One region of the Bacillus sp. JK74 genome, then DNA from elsewhere that is predicted to be linked to it. Evidence: riboswitches for the same ligand, from Rfam matches in the RefSeq annotation. Region 1 holds a riboswitch; each other region holds the start of a gene.
The links. A riboswitch is a leader RNA that binds a small molecule or an ion and turns the genes downstream of it on or off. The one in region 1 is predicted to bind thiamine pyrophosphate.
Positions count from the first base shown of each region.

Region 2: linked by a shared signal. The riboswitch ahead of thiT (energy-coupled thiamine transporter ThiT) and the one ahead of ACWJJ5_RS06640 (acetylornithine deacetylase) in region 1 are both predicted to bind thiamine pyrophosphate.
Region 3: linked by a shared signal. The riboswitch ahead of thiC (phosphomethylpyrimidine synthase ThiC) and the one ahead of ACWJJ5_RS06640 (acetylornithine deacetylase) in region 1 are both predicted to bind thiamine pyrophosphate.
Region 4: linked by a shared signal. The riboswitch ahead of ACWJJ5_RS07680 (ECF transporter S component) and the one ahead of ACWJJ5_RS06640 (acetylornithine deacetylase) in region 1 are both predicted to bind thiamine pyrophosphate.

Region 1 is NZ_JBSJQB010000002.1:419,835-422,940, reverse strand. Features, by position in the region: gene sigG (RNA polymerase sporulation sigma factor SigG) at 1-532, shown strand, start outside; gene ACWJJ5_RS06645 (ABC transporter ATP-binding protein) at 661-1,458, shown strand; TPP riboswitch at 1,463-1,571, shown strand; gene ACWJJ5_RS06640 (acetylornithine deacetylase) at 1,649-2,929, shown strand; gene ACWJJ5_RS06635 (YlmC/YmxH family sporulation protein) at 2,990-3,106, shown strand, end outside.
Region 2 is NZ_JBSJQB010000001.1:422-3,527, reverse strand. Features, by position in the region: gene ACWJJ5_RS00015 (NfeD family protein) at 1-1, shown strand, start outside; gene ACWJJ5_RS00010 (flotillin family protein) at 21-1,376, shown strand; gene thiT (energy-coupled thiamine transporter ThiT) at 1,407-1,988, opposite strand; TPP riboswitch at 2,089-2,189, opposite strand.
Region 3 is NZ_JBSJQB010000002.1:1,082,268-1,085,373, forward strand. Features, by position in the region: gene thiC (phosphomethylpyrimidine synthase ThiC) at 1-1,252, opposite strand, end outside; TPP riboswitch at 1,374-1,484, opposite strand; gene ACWJJ5_RS09950 (Type 1 glutamine amidotransferase-like domain-containing protein) at 1,534-2,232, opposite strand; gene ACWJJ5_RS09955 (hypothetical protein) at 2,318-2,644, opposite strand; tRNA gene ACWJJ5_RS09960 (tRNA-Leu) at 3,044-3,106, opposite strand, start outside.
Region 4 is NZ_JBSJQB010000002.1:667,132-670,237, reverse strand. Features, by position in the region: gene ACWJJ5_RS07685 (ABC transporter ATP-binding protein) at 1-1,199, opposite strand, end outside; gene ACWJJ5_RS07680 (ECF transporter S component) at 1,186-1,785, opposite strand; TPP riboswitch at 1,968-2,081, opposite strand; gene ACWJJ5_RS07675 (glycoside hydrolase family 18 protein) at 2,230-3,106, shown strand, end outside.

The DNA.
Region 1 (3,106 bases):
CCTAAGCCATAATGTTAAGTTTTCAACATACGCTGTACCGATGATCATCGGAGAAATCCGCAGATATTTGCGGGATAACAATCCGATCCGCGTCTCGAGGTCGCTTCGCGATATCGCATATAAAGCGCTTCAAGTAAGAGAGCGGTTAATCAGTGAGACAAGCAGGGAGCCGACAGCAGAGGAAATCGCCAAAGTTCTTGAAGTGCCCCATGAAGAAATTGTGTTTGCCCTTGACGCCATTCAGGATCCGGTTTCACTGTTTGAGCCGATTTATAATGACGGCGGCGATCCGATCTACGTGATGGACCAGATCAGCGATGAGCGCAACAAGGATACACAATGGATTGAGGAGCTGGCTCTGAAAGAAGGCATGAGAAGACTGAACGAACGGGAAAAAATGATTTTGCGAAAGCGCTTTTTCCAAGGGAAAACCCAAATGGAGGTCGCTGAAGAAATCGGGATATCCCAAGCTCAGGTCTCAAGGCTTGAAAAGGCAGCCATTAAACAAATGAATAAGAATATCCATCAATAACGGAAAAAGCCTTTAAACCTTGTTTAAAGGCTTTTTTCATGCGATGGTTTACGTTTGCAAAAAAGTGATGTATTCTAATGTGTAAAAGTTTTTAGAAAATTTAAATAAAGTAAACGGGGGAAACTGCAATGATTTTACAGCTGGACAGTGTGTCATTAAAAAGAAACGGGAAATGGATTTTGAAAGATATTAACTGGCGCGTCGAGAAAAACGAAAATTGGGTGCTGTACGGATTAAACGGAGCCGGAAAAACAGCCTTGCTGAATATGTTATGCTCTTATTACTTTCCCACTTCAGGAGAGATGCAGGTGCTCGGCCATCAATTCGGCAAAACAGAGCTCGGTGACAGGCTCAGAAGGAAAATCGGCCTTGTTTCGGCAGGTCTTCAGCACAAATTATATGCCGCGGATTCTGCTTTTGAAATCGCCCTCAGCGGCGCGTACGCCTCAATCGGGCTGTACGAAACTCCGAGTGAGCAGGTAAGGGAAAAAGCGATCGGTCTTCTGAAGGATTTAGGCGCCATTAGTTTCGCGGACAGACGGTATGAAACGTTATCTCAGGGGGAAAGGCAAAGAGCGCTGATTGCGCGGGCGCTTATGGCTGATCCCAAACTGCTGATTTTGGATGAGCCCGTGACGGGTCTTGATTTTATGGCAAGGGAGCAGCTGCTGGACACGATTACGTCGATCGCCGAAAAAGAAAATGCGCCGTCCATCCTTTATGTCACCCATCACGCTGAAGAAATTCTGCCGGTATTTGATCAGGCGCTGCTTTTAAAACAAGGCGAGGTGTTCGCCTCCGGGAAAATCAGGGACATGCTTTCTGACGAGCGGCTTACAGCGTTTTTCGATATGCCTGTCAATGTCTTATGGAACAATGGCCGCCCGTTTTTAACACGTGCAAAAGAGGCATCATCCGTCAAATAACATCAATTCACCCTGGGGGTGCTGCTGACATGCAGCTGAGAGAGACGTTGGTCTCAACCCTTAACGGACCTGATCCGGATCATGCCGGCGGAGGGAAGCGGTGAAAAAAAGCGGAGGAAGATCCGTTTTTTACCCGTTTCATTTCATGAATGAAACGGGTTTTTTGATACAGCAAAAGGGGAGATTTCCAATGCATCAGATTGATATGCTGTTACACCAGGCGGAGAAACGGAGGCACGACTTCATACATATTGCTGAAAGGTTGATCGCCTTTCCCACTCCGGCCCCGCCTGCAAGAAATACAACAGAAGCCCAAAAGTGGGTGGCCGGCTTTTTAAAAGAAACGGGCTGCTCGGTCGATATGTGGGATGTGTATCCGGAAGATCCGAATGTAGTCGGTGTTTTAAAAGGGACAGATTCAAGCAGGCATCAAAGCCTGATTTTAAACGGACACATTGATGTGGCAGAAGCCGGGGGCGAAGACTGGAACTCTAACCCGTTTCAGCCGCTCGTAAAAGACGGCATGCTGATCGGAAGGGGCGCCGCTGATATGAAAGGGGGTTTGGCGTGTGTTCTTTTCTCTCTGAAGCTGATCCATGATGCCGGCATTAAGCTTCCGGGCGACCTCATTGTACAGTCTGTAATCGGAGAAGAAGTCGGCGAGGCGGGGACGCTGGAATGCTGCAAACGCGGCTATCACGCGGATTTTGCGGTTGTCGCGGATACGAGCAGCCTGCATATTCAAGGGCAGGGCGGTGTCATCACCGGCTGGATAGAATTGAAAAGCAAACAAACATTTCATGACGGCATGAGGCGCAATATGATTCATGCGGGCGGAGGCACATTCGGAGCGAGCGCCATCGAAAAAATGGCGAAAATCATCACTGCCTTGGGAGAGCTGGAGCGTCACTGGGCGGTAACGAAAAGCTATCCCGGCATTGCGCCCGGCACCAATACGATCAACCCCGCCGTCATTGAAGGCGGAAGACACGCAGCGTTTGTCGCCGATGAATGCCGGTTATGGATCACCGTCCACTTTTATCCGAACGAAACGCACGAACAAGCAGCCGCAGAAATCGAAGACTATATTAATCGTGTCGCTGACAGTGATCTGTGGCTCAAAGAAAACAGGCCGGTGTTCAAATGGGGCGGATCTTCGATGATTGAAGACAGAGGAGAGGTGTTCCCGGCGCTGGAAATCGATCCGGATCATCCGGCAGTTTCTGTCTTGGCTGCATCACACTCTGCCGTCAAAAAACAGGAGCCCGTCATTGATGTTTCCCAAACCGTAACAGACGGAGGATGGCTTTATCAGGCCGGGATTCCGAGCGTCATATACGGCCCCGGCGATTTAAAAAACGCCCACTCCGTAAACGAGGAAGTGTCCGTTGATGAGCTTATGGACTATACGAAAATCATGCTGAGATTTATTCTCGACTGGTGCAGCCGCAAAAAAGATTGCCCGATGTGACAAGGTTCAGCCCGGCCGTTCATATAATAGGAAAAAGAACGGGCAAAGGGCGTGATACGGATGATCAGCATATCTGAATTTCAAATAAAAGATGTGGTAAACGTGTCGAACGGAAAAAAACTCGGAAGCATCGGGGATATTGATATTAACGTGACAACGGGAAAAATTCAGGCGATT
Region 2 (3,106 bases), on a different contig from region 1:
ATATCTAAGGGGGAACTGTTATGACTATGCCGATTATCATTGTTATCGGAATCGTATTCTTTTTACTTATCGCACTTATTGCTGTATTTATTACGAAGTACCGGACAGCGGGGCCGGATGAAGCCCTTATCGTGACCGGAAGTTATTTGGGAAATAAGAACGTCCACATTGATGAAGGCGGAAATCGTCTGAAAATCGTCCGGGGCGGGGGAACGTTCGTGCTCCCCGTATTCCAGCAGGCAGAACCTCTCAGTTTACTGTCAAGCAAACTTGATGTCTCTACACCTGAAGTCTATACAGAGCAAGGCGTGCCGGTAATGGCCGACGGAACCGCCATTATTAAAATCGGAGGCTCCATCGGTGAAATCGCCACAGCGGCTGAACAATTTTTGGGGAAATCCAAGGACGACCGTGAGCAGGAGGCGCGGGAGGTGCTGGAAGGCCATCTGCGCTCCATCCTCGGCTCCATGACCGTTGAAGAGATTTATAAAAACAGGGAAAAGTTTTCTCAGGAAGTCCAGCGGGTCGCGTCTCAGGATCTTGCTAAAATGGGGCTGATGATCGTTTCTTTTACGATTAAAGACGTCCGGGATAAAAACGGCTATCTTGAATCATTAGGTAAGCCGAGAATCGCCCAAGTCAAGCGGGATGCGGACATTGCCACGGCAGAAGCGGATAAAGAGACGAGGATTAAACGCGCGGCCGCTGATAAAGACGCAAAAAAATCAGAGCTGGAGCGGGCGACGGAAATAGCTGAAGCGGAAAAAATCAATCAGCTGAAAATGGCGGAATACAGAAGAGAGCAGGATACAGCAAAAGCCAATGCCGACCAGGCATATGATCTTGAAACCGCAAAAGCGAAGCAGCTCGCCGAAGCGGATGCCGAGCAGTACAGCATCGAAGCGATGGCCAAGGCGGAAGCGGAACGCGTGAGAATTGACGGTCTTGCTAAAGCGGAGGCTGAAAAGGCGAGAGGAGAAACCGAAGCGGAAGTCATCCGCCTGAAAGGTCTCGCAGAAGCGGAAGCTAAAGAAAAAATCGCCGACGCATTCGAAAAATACGGGCAGGCTGCAATCCTTGATATGATTGTGAAAATGCTGCCTGAATACGCAAAACAAGTCTCAGCGCCTCTTTCAAACATTGATAAAATTACCGTCGTGGATACGGGAGGAAGCGGTGAAAACGGCGGAGCCAATAAAGTCACAGGCTACGCAACCAATTTAATGGCCGGTCTCCAGGAAAGCTTAAAAGCATCTTCCGGAATCAATGTAAAAGAGCTGATTGAGAATTTTTCAGGCAAAGGAAACATAAAACAAAGCATAAATGAACTTACAAAAGAACTGAGTGATTCTAACGAACGGCACAGCCCGGAATAAAAAAACAGCAGGCGTAAACCGCCTGCTGTTTCAGTTCGTCCGCTTAGCTTCAAGAAGCCGCGGCGCAGTCATGAATAATAAGATAAGGACAATGGCTGAAAGGATAAAAGAAGGAATCATGTAAGTCGCGTTATAGACGGATGAATAAATCCAGACCGGCGTACCCTTCGGAGCATAGCTTCCGAAAAAGACAGCTCCGGAGACCACATGCGCCGCATAGCGCAGTGCACTGCCGATGAAAACACCGCCTATAACATACATCGTTAAAGCGCCTCTTTTTTTATTCAATGCCGATGCTCGTACACCGGAAGCAAACAAGCCGCTGAAACCGAGAACTGCAAATGCCGCGATGTAATCGAGAAATAGCTGCACCGGGTGCTGCAAAAACAAATTGCCGATGGCGATCTGGACAATCCCTGTTAAAAAGCCTGTCGTAAGCCCGGCCTTCACTCCCCAGCGGAATGAAATCAAAAAAATCGGAATCATCATAATAGAGACCGAACCGCCTTGGGGCATCCGGAGAAACATACCTGAGACAATGTCAAGAATGACAGCCGCCCCGGTCATAATCGCAATTTCAATTAAGCGCACAAGCTGTGTTGAATGATTCATAGTTTTCCCCCTGGTCAGACAACCGTATCAAGGATAAACAAAAAAGCAGCGCGGGGAAGGATGGGAAAAGGTCCGCGCGCTGCTTACATAAACTGCAAATCATTTGGCTTTGCCACATCCCTACGCCAGCGTTAACTAACAGGTTCAAAGGGTCAGAACAAAACGTTCACTCTCAGCTTTAATGCTCCCCTTGTGGTCATCAAGTATTTAGTTCAATCTTACTATACAAGAAAATAGGCCAAACCACAAGACAGCTTATCTTTCTATAGAAGAGAAACTGAAATAAGGTATGAAAGAAAATAATTAATGATTTTTTAAAAAAACTATTGTCATATTTTCAAAAGGGTGTTATATTATTAAACGTCGCTGATGAACAGCAGACAACAACGAAATGCTTCGGAAACAACTTAAAAAAAGTTGTTGACATAAAAGAAGCTGAGTGGTAAGATAATAAAGCTGCTTCAACAAGCGGTAATGATCTTTGAAAACTAAACAAGACAAAACGTACCTGTTAATTCAAAGTTTTAAATAAATCGCACAGCGATGTGCGTAGTCAGTCAAACTACTTTATCGGAGAGTTTGATCCTGGCTCAGGACGAACGCTGGCGGCGTGCCTAATACATGCAAGTCGAGCGGACAGATGGGAGCTTGCTCCCTGATGTTAGCGGCGGACGGGTGAGTAACACGTGGGTAACCTGCCTGTAAGACTGGGATAACTCCGGGAAACCGGGGCTAATACCGGATGGTTGTTTGAACCGCATGGTTCAGATATAAAAGGTGGCTTCGGCTACCACTTACAGATGGACCCGCGGCGCATTAGCTAGTTGGTGAGGTAACGGCTCACCAAGGCGACGATGCGTAGCCGACCTGAGAGGGTGATCGGCCACACTGGGACTGAGACACGGCCCAGACTCCTACGGGAGGCAGCAGTAGGGAATCTTCCGCAATGGACGAAAGTCTGACGGAGCAACGCCGCGTGAGTGATGAAGGTTTTCGGATTGTAAAGCTCTGTTGTTAGGGAAGAACAAGTGCCGTTCAAATAGGGCGGCACCTTGACGGTACCTAACCAGAAAGCCACGGCTAACTACGTGCCAGCAGCCGCGGTAATACGTAGGTGG
Region 3 (3,106 bases), 660 kb from region 1:
AAAAAGGCGCCTCTTTACAAATTTCCAGCTGTTTGTCCATGTTTTCCTTAATTTTATGCATCGGCACATGACCCGGCCCTTCGATCATCACTTGCACATCGTGCTTCCACGCAATCTCCGTCAATTCTCCGAGAGTCTCCAATTCCGCAAACTGCGCTTCATCATTGGCATCCGCAATCGAACCGGGACGAAGCCCGTCACCAAGTGAAAAAGCGATATCATAGGTCTTCATGATTTCACAAATTTCTTCAAAATGCGTGTACAGAAAGCTTTCCTGATGATGAGCCAGGCACCATTGCGCCATAATTGCCCCGCCGCGGGATACGATTCCCGTCGTGCGTTTAGCCGTTAACGGGACGTAACGAAGCAATACGCCGGCATGGATGGTGAAATAATCCACGCCCTGCTCCGCCTGCTCAATCAATGTGTCACGATAAATGTCCCACGTTAAATCCTCGGCAATGCCATTAACTTTTTCAAGCGCCTGATAAATCGGCACCGTCCCCACAGGCACGGGGCAGTTGCGGATAATCCATTCACGCGTCGTATGAATGTCTTTTCCCGTGGATAAGTCCATCATCGTATCGGCGCCCCAGCGAATCGCCCACGTCATTTTTTCGACTTCTTCTTCGATAGAAGATGTAACAGCCGAGTTGCCGATATTGGCATTAATTTTCACATGAAAATTCCGGCCGATAATCATCGGCTCGCTTTCCGGGTGGTTGACGTTAGAAGGAATAATCGCCCGGCCGCTGGCTACCTCGTCTCTGACAAATTCGGGAGACACATGCTCGCGAATTGCGATAAACTCCATTTCCGGCGTAATGATGCCTTTTCTCGCATAATGCAATTGTGTTACATTTTTCCCCGGCTTGGCCCGAAGCGGTTTCCGCTGCAGGCCGGGGTATTCGGCGGCACGGCCCTCTTTTTTATAGCCGTTGTCTTCAGGTCTCACGGTCCGGCCGTTATATTCTTCTACATCTCCGCGCCCGGTAATCCACTTTGTGCGGAGCGCCCCCAGACCTTCATGAATATCAATCTGTACATCCGGGTCTGTATACGGTCCGCTCGTATCATAAACACGGACCGGCGCATTCTCCTCTTCCCCGAACGCCCCCGTTGTCGGACTAAGGCTGATTTCCCGCATCGGCACTCGTATGTCGGGCGAAGAACCTTCTGCATAAACCTTTTTACTGCCGGAAAAGCTCGACATAATGGAAATGTTCGCTTGCTGTACTGATTGATTTTGCATACAAATCTCTCCTTTATCATTTGAATAACAGAACCAAGCTCAGCACCAGCACAAAAAAACCGGGTTCAAAGAAGAACCCGGTTTTGCAGTCAGAAAGAAACTATTATTGTTTTCATCAACAATAATAAAACCTTTACTTCCCCACGCTGGTACGAACCAGATCAGGTCCAAAGGGTTAAGAAGCCGCCGCTTCTCTCTCAGCCCGCTCAGACGGGCACCCCCAGTAACTATTGATTTCGCTCTCATCGTAACATAAGTTGTGTACAAAAAAAAGCATATTATCAAAATTCAGATAACGAGACGGTCATAAGCTCTGTTTCCCGAACGCCTTCTTCGGTATTAAAAACCCGATAACCCTTTGCGGTTTCCCGGGAAGAGACAGCGCGGAACAGCTGACCGTCTTTATAATGAAGCGCAGCGCCGTCATCAGCGGCATAGCCCTCCCTGAGTTTCTTTTCGGAAATCAGGCGGTGATACACCGGCCGGCGCTCCGCTTCTCCGTCATAGTGCGGACAAAAGCTGCCCGGCAAAAATCCTAAAGCTCTTAACTCTCGCAAATCCCCCGCTGAATCCGTCACCCCTTCTTCGTACCAGCAAACCGCTCCGGCGCTGAGACCCGCCAAGATGATGCCGTTTTCCCAAGCCTCACGAAGAATAAGGTCAAGCCCCCACTCTTTCCATAAGACAAGCATATTGCGCGTATTTCCGCCGCCGACATATATAATATCTTTCTTCATGAGAAAGGATCTGAGATCAGAACCCGGCGGTTTAAACAGCGACAAGTGATCCGGCTCACACCGCAGCTTTTGAAAGGCCTGATAAAACCTGCCGATATAATTCTCCGAATCTCCGCTTGCCGTCGGCAAAAAACAAACTTTCGGCTTTGACCGCGCCGACTGCTCTAAAATATACTGATCCAGCACAAGATGATCCGGCTCCATGGAAAACCCCCCGCCGCCCATTGTAATAATCTGCTTCAATGTCATCACCTCTTTTTTCTCAAGTATAACAGCTCATTAAAAAGGCGTTATCCCAATTTCGGATAACGCCTTCAAAAAGTATTTATTATCTGAAATACGCACCGTATAACATAACGGAGATCCCCGCGGCGATAATCGCCGGAACAAGCTTCGAACGGGCATACTTCACAACATTGATCCCCAACACCGTATTATCACTGAGGGGAGAAGCAAACCAAATGTTCCGCTCACAAACACGGCCCCGATCGCTAATAATAAGCTGGTATGTAACTGAACCGCCAGCGTCCCAAGTCCCCCAGGATGACCCGATAAAATAGGATATAACAGCCCCCAGTATAAAAAGAGACGGCGCAATAAACATATGAGGGATCCATGATGTTAAATGAGAAGTAACATATTTCGAGAATCCCAGATTTTCAGCTACTGCTGTTACGGCTCAAATCAGCGATAACATAATAATAACGTTGACCAATTCGTTTCCGCCCTTAATAAAATGGGTAACAAGCTCGCCTGCAGGAAAGCGCTGAAACATAAAAAGAGCTAATGCTGCAATAACCGCTGCCAATAATGCGATTAACATGACCTCAAGCATATCGCTTTTGAATGGCCGCCCCACCAGCTGAGAAACAGTGTTAATAGCAAAAGCAGCCGATCGGAAAGATTAAACTCCACGGCCGAATCGGTGTTTCCTTAATATAAGCACGGTGCGCCGAATCCAGCTCCTCCTGCTGCAGGTATCATGTTTTCACAAGCCTTGGAGGATATTTTCATACAACAAAAAAGGCTTCTACAATATGTAGAAGCCTTTGTATACCGGTGGCCGGGGTCGAACCGGCACTCCAGAAGGAACACGATTTTGAGTCGTGCGCGTCTG
Region 4 (3,106 bases), 250 kb from region 1:
TCCTTTGCGGCTCTGTTGCTTTCAAAACCGAACATCAGCTCTTGAATGACGGAATCTGTGACAAACTGGTGTTCAGGATTTTGGAAAACATATCCGATCTGTCGCCGCAGCTCTTTTTCAGAATAGGAATCAATCGGTCTGCCGCCTATTTTGATGTCTCCGCCCAGCGGACGGATGAGCTTGGCCGCGGCAGAAAGGAGCGTGGATTTTCCTGTTCCGTTAGGGCCGGCAATCGCGGTGATTGACCCTTTTTTTACGGAAAAGCTCACATCCTGAAAAATGACGTCAGCTCCTCTTGAGAATGACAGCCCGTGAACGTTCAGCGCGTCTTCTGCTGAAAGCGCAACGGGCCTGGGTTGGGGCAGAGATGGTACAGGTTCGTGAAACAAATTTTCTTTACACAAGGTAAAAGGAATGCTGACGTGCTCCTGCAATGAGATTACACGCGGAATCGCAATGCCGAGCTGCATCAGCTCTTCAATCTTTGTTTCAAAGATAACGTCCGTCTCTCCGTCCATCACCTTCTGACCCGTTTCGTCAAGGACAATTGTCCTATCCATCCACGGCGCCCAGTGATCAAGCTGATGTTCGATAACGAGAAGGCCGAAGCCTTTTTTTGCTTGAAGATCTTTGATCAGCCGCACTAATTCACGTGCCGAATATGGATCAAGCTGTGCCGTCGGTTCGTCCAAAATAATGAGTTTCGGTTCCATCGCAATGATACAGGCAAGCGCCACTTTTTGTTTTGAACCGCCTGACAGAGAAGCGATCGTTCGCGTTTTCAGATGAGTGATCTCTAATTTTTCTAAAACGTCATCGATGATTGCGTCCATATCTTCTTTTGTATATTGCAAATTTTCCAGGCCGAAGGCGATTTCATCTTCAACCGATAGCATGCAAAACTGCTGGTCCGGATCTTGAAACACGACGCCGATGGATCTGGCGGCGGGTTCTGTCAGATGTGAAAGAGGTGTTCCGTATAAAGAAACGGTTCCCGATTGAACCCCATCGCATGCTTCCGGGTACAGACCGTTTAAACAGAGAGCGAGCGAGCTTTTGCCGCATCCGCTCGGCCCGAGCAATAAAGCCCGCTCTCCTTTGCGGAGCTGAAAGGACACGTTTTGAAAAATCGGCTTTTCATCCTGATCATAAGAAAAGGTAAGACGGCCGGCGGATAGAAGGGGTTCAGATGCCTGCATCTTGGTTCACCTGTTTCTTTTTCTTCTTGAATTGTTTTCCGAGCGCCATGCCGTTCAGCACTCCTGTGTAAGCCAGCGCATCACTGATTGCTTTGCCGAGAAGGCCGGCAAGAAGCGCACCTGAGACCAGCCGGATGAGAAGCATGACGGCTAATAAACCCGGATTCAAAACAGAGTATCCGGAAACGAACAAGTCATAAATGAAGCTTGTCACAGAAGACCCCATACCGGATAAAAGAAGCACGGGCAGGGTATACACCCCCCAGCGTGTCGCTAAAAAGACCGCTTCCGCACCGATTCCCTGTGCGATCCCGATCAGAATCACCATCGGTCCTGACGGATTTCCGAGTAAGCACTCCACAAACGCGGCGATGATTTCAGAAACGAGAGCCGCTCCCGGTTTTTGAATAATGTACGCGGCAATCACCGAGACGATAAACCAGATACCGTAAATCGGTTCATAACTCATCCTGCCGAAAAATCCTGCCGCTATATTGCTTGCATGAGTTGATACTAAATAAATGACAGCAAATACAACACTGATGACGGACATGACGACAATTTCTCTCATTTTCCAATTTTTCATTGTGATCTCCTGCTTTCTTATCGGATAGTTGTTTGTATGAAAGAGTTGATTTTACGAAAGACGATTGATCGTAAGTTTCATATTGCGGTGTCCTCCCCCGTTTTTTAATGAAAAATAAAAAACTGCATATCCGAGGGAATATGCAGCAGCAGAACGAAAACGCATGGGGAAAAACCCTGCGCTCCGGTCAATCTGCACTTCCCCACGCTGGTATTATCCAGATCGGGTTATAAGGGATCAAAACACGCCTGCCGCATGTTTTATCTCAGCCGATAACAGCACCCCTAGTGCGTTTCCTATACAGTTTTTTATGATGACATCATCATAGTTGATCATGTCTGATTTGTAAACAGCCTTTCTCCGAACAGAGTTTGGAATCGGACCGGAGGATCATTCATAAAGATAAGAAGACCCCTTTTGATCAAAAGGAAACGGAGGACATCTATGTTTGTTCATACAGTGCAGTCTGGCGACTCGTTATTTTCCATCAGCAGAAAGTACGGATATCCTGTTGACAGCATCAGAAGCGTCAACGGGCTTGAGGAAACGAATATCGTGCCGGGACAGGCGCTTTTAATCCCCATTAATGAATATACGGTTCAGCCGAATGATACGTATGCCGTTATCGCAGGTAAGGCTTATGTGCCGCAGATGCAGCTGATGCAGGCAAACCCGGATATTCCGCCGAACCGGCTGCGGACGGGTATGAAAGTGAAGATCCCTGATATCTCTAACTATCTTGCGGGAACCCTGCAATTTTATGTCATTCGGACGCCTGAAGCGGATAGAGAGCTCATTAATGATTTTGCGCCGTATTCTTCGGCGATTTCTTTGTTTGAATATCATTTCGGCCCGAACGGAGATATCATGAACGATTTAAACGACAGAACCGCAATAGAAACCACATGGCAGAACAGAGTGCGCCCGCTTGCCGTCATTACGAATCTGACAGAAGGGGGATTCAGTCCGGAATTAGCCCATCAAGTGCTGCAAAATCCGGCGGCAAGAACGAATCTCGTCAACAATATCGTCTCCTTAACCGTAAGAAAGGGATACGGCGGTGTAAATATCGATTTTGAACGGGTCAGAGAAGCTGACAGGGATCTCTTCACAGGATTTCTCCGGCAGTTAAAAACCCGGCTTTCAGAGCATCAGCTCGCGTTAACGATATCGGTTCCGGCGAAAACAAGTGATGCAGTGCCGTGGCTGAGGGGATATGATTACGGCGGAATCGGAGCCGTCGTCGATTATATGTTCATTATGGCGTACGACTGGCACCACGCCGGCAGTGAGCCGGGACCCGTGGCGCCTTTAACAGAGG